DNA from 3 places in the Mesorhizobium sp. M1004 genome. Region 2 is predicted to be linked to each of the others. Evidence: predicted binding sites of a transcription regulator. Region 2 holds the regulator's gene; each other region holds the start of a gene.
What was found. The regulator HrcA, encoded in region 2, represses chaperone genes, less so after heat shock. The targets are predictions, from matches to a motif close to GTTAGCACTCNCNNNNNGNGAGTGCTAAC.
Positions count from the first base shown of each region.

Region 1: the regulator HrcA is predicted to act here: its motif matches at 2,592-2,620, upstream of groES (co-chaperone GroES).
Region 3: the regulator HrcA is predicted to act here: its motif matches at 1,349-1,377, upstream of groES (co-chaperone GroES).

Region 1 covers NZ_JAMYNB010000009.1:288,582-292,582, forward strand. The annotation lists gene NKH54_RS20360 (adenosylmethionine--8-amino-7-oxononanoate transaminase) at 1-1,260, shown strand, start outside; gene bioZ (3-oxopimeloyl-[acyl-carrier-protein] synthase BioZ) at 1,257-2,240, shown strand; gene groES (co-chaperone GroES) at 2,673-2,969, shown strand; gene groL (chaperonin GroEL) at 3,033-4,001, shown strand, end outside.
Region 2 covers NZ_JAMYNB010000010.1:33,325-37,325, forward strand. The annotation lists gene rdgB (RdgB/HAM1 family non-canonical purine NTP pyrophosphatase) at 1-81, opposite strand, end outside; gene NKH54_RS20650 (VOC family protein) at 81-491, opposite strand; gene rph (ribonuclease PH) at 682-1,398, opposite strand; gene hrcA (heat-inducible transcriptional repressor HrcA) at 1,554-2,639, shown strand; gene NKH54_RS20665 (hypothetical protein) at 2,676-2,876, shown strand; gene NKH54_RS20670 (PQQ-dependent sugar dehydrogenase) at 2,986-4,001, shown strand, end outside.
Region 3 covers NZ_JAMYNB010000006.1:184,661-188,661, reverse strand. The annotation lists gene groL (chaperonin GroEL) at 1-927, opposite strand, end outside; gene groES (co-chaperone GroES) at 991-1,287, opposite strand; gene NKH54_RS14760 (class I SAM-dependent methyltransferase) at 1,472-2,269, opposite strand; gene NKH54_RS14755 (hypothetical protein) at 2,352-3,221, shown strand; gene NKH54_RS14750 (TetR/AcrR family transcriptional regulator) at 3,218-3,844, opposite strand.

The DNA.
Region 1 (4,001 bases), on a different contig from region 2:
CAGTCTCATGTGTGGCATCCCTTCACCCAGCACGCACTCGAGCCTGCGATCCCAGAAATCGTCCTGACTGAGGGCGCCTATCTCCACAGGGCCGACGGCGCCCGCATCCTGGACGCCATCTCCTCCTGGTGGGTCGTCACACATGGCCACCGCCATCCCCGCATCATGAAGGCAATCGAGACAACCGCGTCGAGCCTCGACCAGATTATCTTTGCGGGCTTCACGCACGAGCCGGCAGAGCGCTTGGCCAAGGCGCTTGTCGGCCTCGCTCCCGCTGGACTCGACTGGGTGTTCTATTCCGACAGTGGCTCGACCTCAGTCGAAGTCGCGCTGAAGATGGCGCTCGGTTATTTCCGCAACATCGGCGCGCCGCGCTCGCGCATCGTCGTCATGGAGCACAGCTATCATGGTGACACGATTGGAACGATGAGCGTCGGTGCGCGTGGCGTGTTCAACGCCGCCTATGAACCCTTGCTGTTCGAGGTCGACATCATCCCCTTTCCGGCCGCGGGGCACGAGCAGGAGACGCTGGATCGTTTCGAGGCTGTGACCCGCGATCGACGAGCCGCAGCCTTGATCGTCGAGCCGCTGGTGCTGGGCGCCGGCGGCATGCTGATGTATCCAGCATCGGTTCTGGCCGAATTGAAGAAGATCACTGAGGCCTCCGGCTCGCTGCTGATCGCCGACGAGGTGATGACCGGCTGGGGACGCACCGGAACCATGTTCGCCTGCGAGCAGGCATCGATTTCTCCAGATATCCTGTGCACCTCCAAAGGCTTGACTGGCGGCACCATCCCGCTGGCCGTAACGCTTGTCACCGATGCCATCTTCCGGGCGCACTATTCCGAGGACCGGAAGAAGACGTTTTTCCATTCGAGCTCCTACACCGCCAATCCGATTGCCTGTGCGGCAGCACTCGCCAATGTCGAGATCTGGCGCGACGAGCCAGTGGCCGGGCGGATCACGGCCTTGAGCGTGATGCAGGCCGTCGGGCTGCAACGCTTTCGGGACAATCCATATTTTGCCGACTGTCGAGCCACGGGAACGATCGCGGCGCTCGACCTGCGAACCGGTTCAGCAGGTTATCTCGCCGAGATTGGTCCGAAGCTGCGCGCTTTCTTCCTCGAGCGCGGCCTGCTTGTGCGCCCGCTCGGCAATGTCCTCTACCTTCTGCCACCCTATTGCATCGCAGGCGACGAGCTCGAACGACTCTATGACGCCATCGAGGAGGCCGGGGAACGCTTCGGGTCAAGGCCATGAGCAAGTCGTCGCGCATTCTCGGACTTGGCCATCACGTGCCTGGGCGCAAGGTGGCCAATGCCGAGATCGAGAGCAATCTCGGCCTCGAGCCGGGCTGGATCGAAAGGCGTACCGGAATCCGTTCGCGCTTCTGGGCAACGGACGAAGACACGCTGTCGGGTCTTGCCACCCGGGCTGGCGACATGGCGCTGGTGAACGCCGGTATTGCGCGCCACGACATCGGTCTGCTGTTGCTTGCCACCTCGACGCCCGACCATCTTCTGCCGCCAAGCGCGCCGCTGGTCGCACACAAGCTTGGCCTTGGCCGCGCAGGCGCGGTCGATCTGACCGGCGCCTGCGCCGGCTTCATCTATGCGCTCATGTTTGCGGACGGGTTCACCCGCCTGCATGGCAAACCAGCGCTGGTCATCGCCGCCAACATCCTCAGCCGCCGCATCAATCCAGCCGAGCGCGCGAGCTCAGTCTTGTTCGCCGATGCCGCCGGCGCCCTGGTGATCGGTCAGTGCGATGATGCTGATCGGGGCATTCTCGGTGCCTCGGTGGCTTCGGACGGCTCGCGCTACGGGCTGATCCAGATTCCCGCAGGAGGAAGCAACACGCCGTTCCATGGCGACCTCGACCTCGGGCAGACCCGGATGACGATGACCGACGGGCCCGAAGTGTTCGCAAAAGCCGTCGAGATGATGACCGATTGCTCGACAGCCGCGCTAGCCACTGCGGGAGTGCGGCCACACAATGTCGGCCGGTTTGTGCCGCATCAGGCCAATACTCGGATTTTCGGCGCGGTCGGAAGAAACCTCGGCATTGCGGACCAAGCAATTGTCAAGACGATTGCCGAATACGGCAACTCTTCGGCCGCGACGGTCCCGCTGTCGCTCTCGCTCGCCAACCAGATGAAGCCATTCCAGCCAGGAGAGAAAATCCTTCTGGCGGCGGCGGGTGCGGGTCTCAGCGGCGGCGCTCTCGTGGTTGGAATCTAGCCGGCCGGCTCACGCGCGCAGGATTGGTCATGAACGGCAATAGGAGCAACAGAACCAATGCCAAAAAATGGCCTTCTGAAGCTCGACATGACCAAGCTGACGCAGCACGACCCGTGCGAGCCTCTGGATGAGTTCAAATGCAACACCCGTTGCACCAATCGTACCATCTGAATAAAGCTCAATTACAAAGGGTGAGCCGCCCCATATATGTCGGATACCCGACATTGTTCACATAAAAGGCTCGATGCTTACACGCTCTTTGCTGCCTGCTCTTTGCTGTCTTCTCTTTTCTCTTTGCTCTTTGCTCTTCCGTCTTGACTAGCAGGAGCCTGCGGCTTATCTCATTGCCGCGTTAGCACTCGCTTCGGCTGAGTGCTAGGCATGCTCCGGCAACGGAGCACCGTTCAACATCCGCACCAAGGAAATCCAAAAATGGCAAAGTCGAATTTCCGGCCGCTGCATGACCGCGTGGTCGTACGCCGGGTCGAATCCGAATCCAAGACCGCCGGCGGGATCATCATCCCGGATACGGCGAAGGAAAAGCCGCAGGAAGGCGAGATCATCGCCGTCGGCTCCGGCGCTCGCGACGAAGCCGGCAAGCTGGTCCCGCTGGACGTCAAGGCCGGCGATCGCATCCTGTTCGGCAAGTGGTCGGGCACCGAAGTCAAGCTCAATGGCGAAGACCTTCTGATCATGAAGGAATCCGACATTATGGGCATCATCGGCTGATTATCGGCCTCACCGTCAACTGAATTTCGGGCTTGATCGCAAGCCCCTGCCAGGAGCTAAAAAATGGCTGCCAAAGACGTAAAATTCTCCCGCGACGCCCGCGAGCGCATGCTTCACGGCATCAACATCCTCGCCGACGCGGTGAAGGTGACCCTCGGTCCCAAGGGCCGCAACGTCGTCATCGACAAGTCGTTCGGCGCACCGCGCATCACCAAGGACGGCGTCACCGTCGCCAAGGAAATCGAACTTTCCGACAAGTTCGAAAACATGGGCGCGCAGATGATCCGCGAAGTTGCTTCGAAGACCAACGACATCGCCGGTGATGGCACCACGACCGCGACCGTCCTGGCGCAGTCGATCGTCCAGGAAGGTAACAAGGCCGTTGCCGCCGGCATGAACCCGATGGACCTGAAGCGCGGCATCGACCTGGCCGTGACCGAAGTGGTCGCGGCTCTCGGCAACGCTGCCAAGAAGATCAAGACCTCCGAGGAAGTTGCCCAGGTCGGCACGATCGCCGGCAATGGCGACGAGTCGGTCGGCAAGATGATCGCCGAAGCGATGCAGAAGGTCGGCAATGAAGGCGTCATCACGGTTGAAGAAGCCAAGACCGCCGAGACCGAGCTGGAAGTCGTCGAAGGCATGCAGTTCGACCGCGGCTATCTCTCGCCCTACTTCGTCACCAACGCCGACAAGATGGTTGCCGAGCTCGAGGACGTCTACATCCTCCTGCACGAGAAGAAGCTGTCCAACCTCCAGGCCATGCTGCCGGTTCTCGAAGCCGTCGTGCAGACCTCCAAGCCGCTGCTCATCATCTCGGAAGACGTCGAAGGCGAGGCTCTGGCCACGCTGGTCGTCAACAAGCTGCGCGGTGGCCTGAAGATCGCCGCCGTCAAGGCGCCGGGCTTCGGTGATCGCCGCAAGGCCATGCTGGAAGACATCGCCATCCTCACCGGTGGCCAGGTCATTTCGGAAGACCTCGGCATCAAGCTCGAGAATGTCGGCCTCAACATGCTCGGCCGCGCCAAGAAGGTG
Region 2 (4,001 bases):
ACCCATCAAGTCGGCGAATTCGCGCAGCTTGCCTTCATTGTGGCTGGCAACGACGATCTTCTTTCCATCGAGAGAATGCATCAAAGGCCCCAGATCCTTGGCTCGGCGAATTCGATCGAATTGCCCGAGGGGTCGCGTATGTAGATCGAGCGCCCGCCCTGCGGCCATTCGAATTCGCTTTCGATGGCGATGTTTTTCGCCTCAAGTTGCGCCTTCCACTGTGCGAGTTCATCCGCACTTGCGGCAAAGCAGAGATGGCCCTCGCCGACCGTGCCATGTGGCGGCACTTTCAGCCGCGCATCGGGCGCCGGCGGGATTTTGGTGGCTTCGGCGTTGAAGACCAGCAGCACGCCCGGGCCGCAGCGGAAGAAGAGATGGCGGCCGTCGACCTTGCCGAGGAGAGGGAGGCCGAGGACGTTGGAGTAGAAGGCTTCGGCAGCGGCGAGATCCGTGACGTAAAGCGCTGACTCAAGAATAGCGGAGGGTTGCATCAGGCACCCCCCTCTGCCCTGCCGGGCATCTCCCCCGCAAGGGGGGAGATTGGCAGTTCCGCTGGCGGCGTCTCAACGTTGATGGTTGGCGAAAACGGCAGCGACCTCTGATCTCCCCCCTTGCGGGGGAGATGGCCGGCAGGCCAGAGGGGGGTGTGAAGGATCGCCGACGTCATCACGTTAAATTCAATCAGGCCACAGCCATCTGCTGCAAGCTCACCAGCCGCTGAATGCCCTTCTTGGCCAACCCCATCAGCTCCGCGAACTGACCTTCCGAGAACGGCTCGCCCTCGGCGGTGCCCTGGATCTCGACGATGCCGCCCTTGCCGGTCATGACGAAATTGGCGTCGGTGCCGGCAGACGAATCCTCGATATAGTCGAGGTCGATGACCGGCTTGCCGTCGTGGATGCCGCAGGAAATTGCCGCGACATGGTCCTTCAGCACCTTGGCAACACTGGCCATCTGCCGCGCTTCCATCCAGCGCAGGCAATCGTAGAGCGCCACCCAGCCGCCGGTGATCGAGGCCGTGCGGGTGCCGCCATCGGCCTGGATGACGTCGCAGTCGACGGTGATCTGCTGTTCGCCCAGTGCCTGCAGGTCGACAACGGCGCGCAAGGAGCGGCCGATCAGCCGCTGGATTTCGAGCGTGCGGCCGCCTTGCTTGCCGGCCGAAGCTTCACGGCGCATGCGCTCGCCGGTCGAACGCGGCAGCATGCCGTATTCCGCCGTCACCCAGCCCTTGCCGGAATTGCGCATCCAGCCCGGCACCTTTTCCTCCAGGCTCGCCGTGCACAACACATGCGTGTCGCCGAATTTCACCAGGCACGAGCCTTCGGCGTGTTTGGAGACGCCGCGCTCGAAGGAGATGGCGCGCATTTCGTCGGCTTGGCGTTTGGAAGGGCGCATCGAGGCCTCTTTCTGTTCTTTTATGGTTGCGTCGGCGGCTTGTAGACGCATGCAGCCCATGGCGCAAAGGAAAAGGCCGGGCGATCTGGCACAGACGCCGGGTTGCGCGGGGGCGATGGAAGTCTATATCCTTGAGCCGGAGGTTTTTGGCTCGAATGACCAAGGCAGTCACCGAACCCAGTCTGCTGGCGCCCGCGCTGCAATCGCTCGACATGCGTTCGCGCGACATTTTCCGGCGCATCGTCGAATCCTATCTGAAGGACGGTGAGCCTGTGGGATCGCGCAGCCTGTCGCGCATCCTGCCGTCGTCGCTGTCGCCGGCGACCATCCGCAACGTGATGAGCGACCTCGAACATCTCGGCCTGATCTATGCCCCGCACATCTCGGCCGGGCGCCTGCCGACCCAGACCGGCCTGCGCTTCTTCGTCGATGCCTTCATGGAGCTTGGCGATCTCTCCGACGAGGAACGCCGGGTCATCGAGGCGCAGGTGCGCGCCTCCGGCTCGGGCGCGACGCTGGAACACATGCTGACCGAGGCCAGCCAGATGCTGTCGGGCATGTCGCGCGGCGCCGGCCTGGTGCTCGCCACCAAGAACGAGGTGGCGCTGAAGCACATCGAGTTCATCCAGCTCGAGCCGACCAAGGCGCTGGCGGTGATGGTGTCGCAGAATGGCGATGTCGAGAACCGCGTCGTCGACCTGCCGGCCGGCATCACCGTCTCGCAGCTGCACGAGGCCTCCAACTTCCTCAACGCCCATATCAGGGGCCGCACGCTCGCCGAGGCGCGCATCGAGATCGCCCGCATCAAGGACGAGACCAGGGCAGCGCTGGACACGCTGTCGCAGGATCTGGTCGAGAAAGGCCTGGCGGTGTGGGCCGGCGCCGACAGCGGCCTGCCGGCGCGCCTTATCGTGCGAGGCCGCGCCAATTTGCTCGAAAACGTCACCGCCCAGGCCGATATCGAATTGCTGCGCCACCTGTTCGAGGATCTGGAGACGCAGGACGGGCTGATCCAGCTGCTCGACCTCGCCGAGGACGGCCCCGGCGTGCGGATCTTCATCGGCTCGGAAAACAAGCTGTTCTCGCTCTCCGGCTCGTCGCTGGTCGTGGCGCCTTACCGCGACAAGGACGCCCGCGTCGTCGGCGCGCTCGGCGTCATCGGCCCGACCAGGCTGAATTATGCCCGCATCGTGCCTATGGTCGACTACACTGCGCAATTGATTACCCGGATGTTAAGATAATTCCGAAGCCGGGATCACCGTAAAGGAGGGCGCAGAATGGCGCTTGAATCGTTCAAGGCCCAGATCAGCATGCTGCTCGAAGAAATGGTCAACCAGCCGGAGGACGAGCACGAAATCCAGGAGCAGCTGCGCGAAAAACTGCGCGAAATGCGCGCCATGGGCTTGCCGCTGCCGGAAGATCTCGTCGCATTGGAAAAGCGTCTCGACGACGATCTCGACGTCGAAGAGGAAAGTTGAGCGGTTCTCTCGTCGAATCTGCGCGCGCGCACGCTTCTCTTTTGCGGCGGCCGCACAATATCTCCCTTGTGCATGACGCGCCGACCGGCGCGAGTTCGAGGAGAACAGCATGATCCGGATTGCCGGCTTGGCAGGCCTTGCCCTGCTTCTGGCCACCAGCGCCTTCGCCCAGGAGGCCGATCAACCGCTGCTGACCGGCAAAGACGCTTTCGGCGACTGGACGGCCGACAAGCCAGGTGTGCGCCGGCTGATCAAGCCGGATGATCTGCAAAAGCCCAACATCACCGAATCCGCCTCCAACAGCGCCGGCCTTGGCGATCGGCCCGAGGGCGCGAAGCCCGTCCTGCTGCCTGGGTTTTCGGCCGAACTGGTTGCTTCCGGCATTTCCAATCCGCGGGTCGTGCGCGTGGCGCCGAACGGCGACCTGTTCGTCGCCGACAGTGACGCCAACCAGATCCGCGTCTATCGGCTGGCCAAGGGTAGCGCGAAGCCGGCCGAAGAGGGCATTTTTGCCGACAATCTCAACCAGCCCTATGGCATCGCCTTCTACCCGCCTGGCGACAAGCCGCAATGGGTCTACGTCGCCAACAACGACAGCGTGGTCCGCTACGCCTATCGCGACGGCGACCTTAAAGCCTCCGTCGAACCGGAGACGATTGTCTCCGACATCCCTACCGGCGGCCACTGGACCCGCGATATCGCCTTCTCGCCGGACGGGAAGACGCTGTATCTCTCGGTCGGCTCCGGATCGAACGTCGCGGAGGGCATGCAGAAGGCACCGAATGGCGGCCTTGACGCCTGGGCAAAATCACAGCCACTCGGCGCCACCTGGGGTTCCGAGGATGGCCGTGCCGACGTGCTGGCCTTCGGCCCCGACGGCAAGAATGGCCGCATCCTCGCTACCGGCCTGCGCAATTGTTCGGGCATGACCGTGCAACCGGCCACCGGCGCGCTGTGGTGTGTCGTCAACGAGCGCGACGGTCTCGGCGACGATGTGCCGTTCGAATATGCCACCTCAGTCAAGGACGGCGCCTTCTATGGCTGGCCCTGGTATTATATCGGCGCCAACGAGGACCCGCGTCACGAGGGCGCGCGCCCAGACCTCGCCGGCTCGGTCACCGTGCC
Region 3 (4,001 bases), on a different contig from region 2:
GAGCTTGATGCCGAGGTCTTCCGAGATGACCTGGCCACCGGTGAGGATGGCGATGTCTTCCAGCATGGCCTTGCGGCGATCACCGAAGCCCGGCGCCTTGACGGCGGCGATCTTCAGGCCGCCGCGCAGCTTGTTGACGACCAGCGTGGCCAGAGCCTCGCCTTCGACGTCTTCCGAGATGATAAGAAGCGGCTTGGAGGTCTGCACGACGGCTTCGAGAACCGGCAGCATGGCCTGGAGGTTGGACAGCTTCTTCTCGTGCAGGAGGATGTAGACGTCCTCGAGCTCGGCAACCATCTTGTCGGCGTTGGTGACGAAGTAGGGCGAGAGATAGCCCCGGTCGAACTGCATGCCTTCGACGACTTCCAGCTCGGTCTCGGCGGTCTTGGCTTCCTCAACCGTGATGACGCCTTCATTGCCGACCTTCTGCATCGCTTCGGCGATCATGGCGCCGACCGACTCGTCGCCATTGGCCGAGATCGTGCCGACCTGGGCAACTTCCTCGGAGGTCTTGATCTTCTTGGCAGCCTTGCCGAGAGCCGCGACGACTTCGGTGACGGCCAGATCGATGCCGCGCTTCAGATCCATCGGGTTCATGCCGGCGGCAACGGCCTTGTGGCCTTCCTGGACGATCGACTGCGCCAGAACGGTCGCGGTCGTGGTGCCGTCGCCGGCGATGTCGTTGGTCTTCGAAGCAACTTCGCGGACCATCTGCGCGCCCATGTTTTCGAACTTGTCTTCAAGCTCGATTTCCTTGGCGACGGTGACGCCGTCCTTGGTGATGCGCGGTGCGCCGAACGACTTGTCGATGACGACGTTGCGGCCTTTGGGGCCGAGCGTGACCTTCACTGCGTCGGCGAGGATGTTGACGCCGCGCAGCATGCGCTCGCGGGCGTCGCGGGAGAATTTTACGTCTTTAGCAGCCATTTTTTAGCTCCTGGCAGGGGGCTTGCGATCAAGCCCGAAATTAGTTGACGGTGAGGCCGATGATCAGCCGATGATGCCCATAATGTCGGATTCCTTCATGATCAGAAGGTCTTCGCCATTGAGCTTGACTTCGGTGCCCGACCACTTGCCGAACAGGATGCGGTCGCCGGCCTTGACGTCCAGCGGGACCAGCTTGCCGGCTTCGTCGCGAGCGCCGGAGCCGACGGCGATGATCTCGCCTTCCTGCGGCTTTTCCTTTGCCGTATCCGGGATGATGATCCCGCCGGCGGTCTTGGATTCGGATTCGACCCGGCGTACGACCACGCGGTCATGAAGCGGGCGGAACTTCGACTTTGCCATTTTTTCTTCCTCGAATGAGAACGGTGAGAGCTGTTCCTCGATCCGGCGGTGCCGGATGTGCGTTAGCACTCACCTGGGGAGAGTGCTAACGTGCGCTGAAATAAGCGCGTGGCTTTCGAGAGTCAAGGCGAACGGTGAGCACAATTGTGCCAATTGGAGCCGTGCCGCGATCCGACGGCAGACCCTACCGGCGCCGCGGCGATTTAAGCACCAGAAGCGGGCATCGTTCCGCCAGCCCATAACCCCCTGTCGGCGCGAGGCGGACACTGTCAAAAAACCGGCTCGCCTCTTCGACCAGCGTCGCCGCCGGGGCGAAACTGTAGACAGTCTGCGAATTCGCATAGACATCGATGGTGCCGATGACCGGCATCTCCCATCCGGTCGTCGCGGCAAGGGCCTCCCGGTCGGCAAACAGCGCATCGAAGGCGTCGAGGATCGCCCGCACCGGAATGGCGCGGTCGGGATCGCCGCCGGCACAAGCCATGGCAATGCGCCATTTGAGTTCGTGGAAGGTCGCGACACCACCGGACAGCGTCAGCGCCCGGACCTCCTGCAGATCGTCCGGCACCTGAGGGCTTGCATAGGCGCGCAATGCAGCCCGCCCATCGGACTTCAGCACACGCGCGATCTCGGCAAGCAGCGCCTGCCGTGCAACCGAGGAGTCCAGCGCCGACAGACAGCCGTCGCCGATCACCGCCCCGGCGCTTTCGTCGCCCAGCGGCAACTCCAGCCAGTTGCCGATCACCGCCTTGCGTGAGGCGGTATCGCCCGGCCAGATGCCCGATATCATGGCAGTGGACTCGTCGATCGCGAGCATGGTCCTTCCGAGGCCGGCAAGCTCCGGCGTGACCCCGAGCAGCACCACATCGACTGATTGCAGGCTAAGTTCGCGCTCATAGGCGGCGACAGCTTCCGGGGGCGGACACAGCGGCGACCCGAGAAGCCGCCAATGACGGCGAATTGCGTCCCAATGCTCAGTCATGCGGAACGGTTTGGGGAAAGGCTGGACATATTTCCTTCCAGGCTGTTGGTTGCCTTGCGAGTTACCTCATGCAGGAAAGGCCATGGCCCGCATTGCCGTCATAACGCATGAATTTGACCGCTTCCAGAGCCGGCGGGGCCTCCTGCTGCGCCAGGACAGCCCCTACATGCTGTTCGACGTCCTGGCGGAGCTGAAACGGCGCGGTCACTCCGTGCAGATCATGCGTGGACCCTCGGCAAGTCATAACGCCGATATTGCCGTCCTGCATGTCGACGCGACAGTGACGCCATCGGACTATGTCGACTACGCGCGCGGATTTCCGATTTGTCTCAATCTTGGTGCAACCGACATTTCCAAGCGCCGCATCAGCGGTGCGATCCTCGAGGAGGGTGCCAACTGGAGCGGCCAGGTCATCGTCAAGAGCAACCTCAATCATTGGGGGACGCCCGAGGAGCAGCTCAACCGAAAATCCGTTCGCGCCGGCAAGGCAGTGCCTTTCCCGGGCGCTCAGACCTTCGACCGTTATCAGGTGCATGCCTCGCTGGCCGATGTGGCGCCGGAGATTTTCAGGCGTGCCGACCTGATCGTGGAAAAATTCATTCCCGAAATCGAGCCCGACGGGTTTGCGGCGCGGTTCTGGATATTCTGCGGCGATCGGGAGCGCTGCACCCGCTATGTCTCGCCGCAGCGCCTGGTCAAGGGCGACGACACCATCCGCCGGGAGCCGGTTGCGGTTCCCGACGAATTGCGCGCCTTGCGTCGGAAGCTGGGCTTCGACTATGGCAAATTCGACTTTGTCGTGCATGAGGGCAGGGCCGTGCTGCTCGATGCCAACAAGACCCCAGGTCGCGCCAGGAACCTGTCGAAGATTGTTGCCGCCGGCACAGCCAACCTGGCCGACGGCTTCGAAAACCTCATCCACCAGACCGGACGGGGTCGAATCGGGCGCTAGAGAAACAGTCCCAACTGCGTATGGATGATCGACCGGTAGTCCTCGATGGTGTGGCGGCTTTCCTCCTGGTTCTGGGTCAGCGCCATGCGCACGACGCCGCCGGCCAGCTGGAAGATCAGGAAAACCATACGGCCGAACTCATTGCGTCGCTCTGGCGCGAGAAAGGGGCCGACATGGTCGCAGAACATCGTCGCCTGGCGCCGGGTTTCGGCGATGTCGAGATTCTTCAGCGCCTTGTCAGCCTGGATGGCGTTTTGCAGGTCCTGAATGGCGGGGTCGCCGGCGACGCGCTCATAGTAGTCGTCGAGCAGCCGGTCGGCCGCAGCGATAACGTCGCTCAGCCCGCCGACGTCGGCAACGATCGCGGCAAGCCGGGCGCGGCTCACTTCGGAGAATCGCTCGTAGAGCATCGCCAGGATCGCCGACTTGTTGGGGAAGTAATGATAGACGGTGGCGATCGGCCCGCCGGCCTGTGCGCCGACTTCCTTCATGGTGACGGCGTCGATGCCTTTCTCGCCGATCAGCCGCATGGTCGTCGACAGGATGGCGTCGATGCGCTCGCGGCTGCGCTCCTGTTTGGGCCTGCGCCTCGGTTCGGTCGTCATCTGCACTGCTTCGTTCATGCCGCCATCCTCTCGATCGCCCAGACCATTCGATCGCCAAGACCATCCCCAGCCTTGTTGGTGCCAAGTCCCGCTACTGATTGACAAACGAATATGATCGAGTATCAGTTTCTAAATGCTGACAGACTGTCAGTTTTTTTGCCGTCAGGCAAGGACG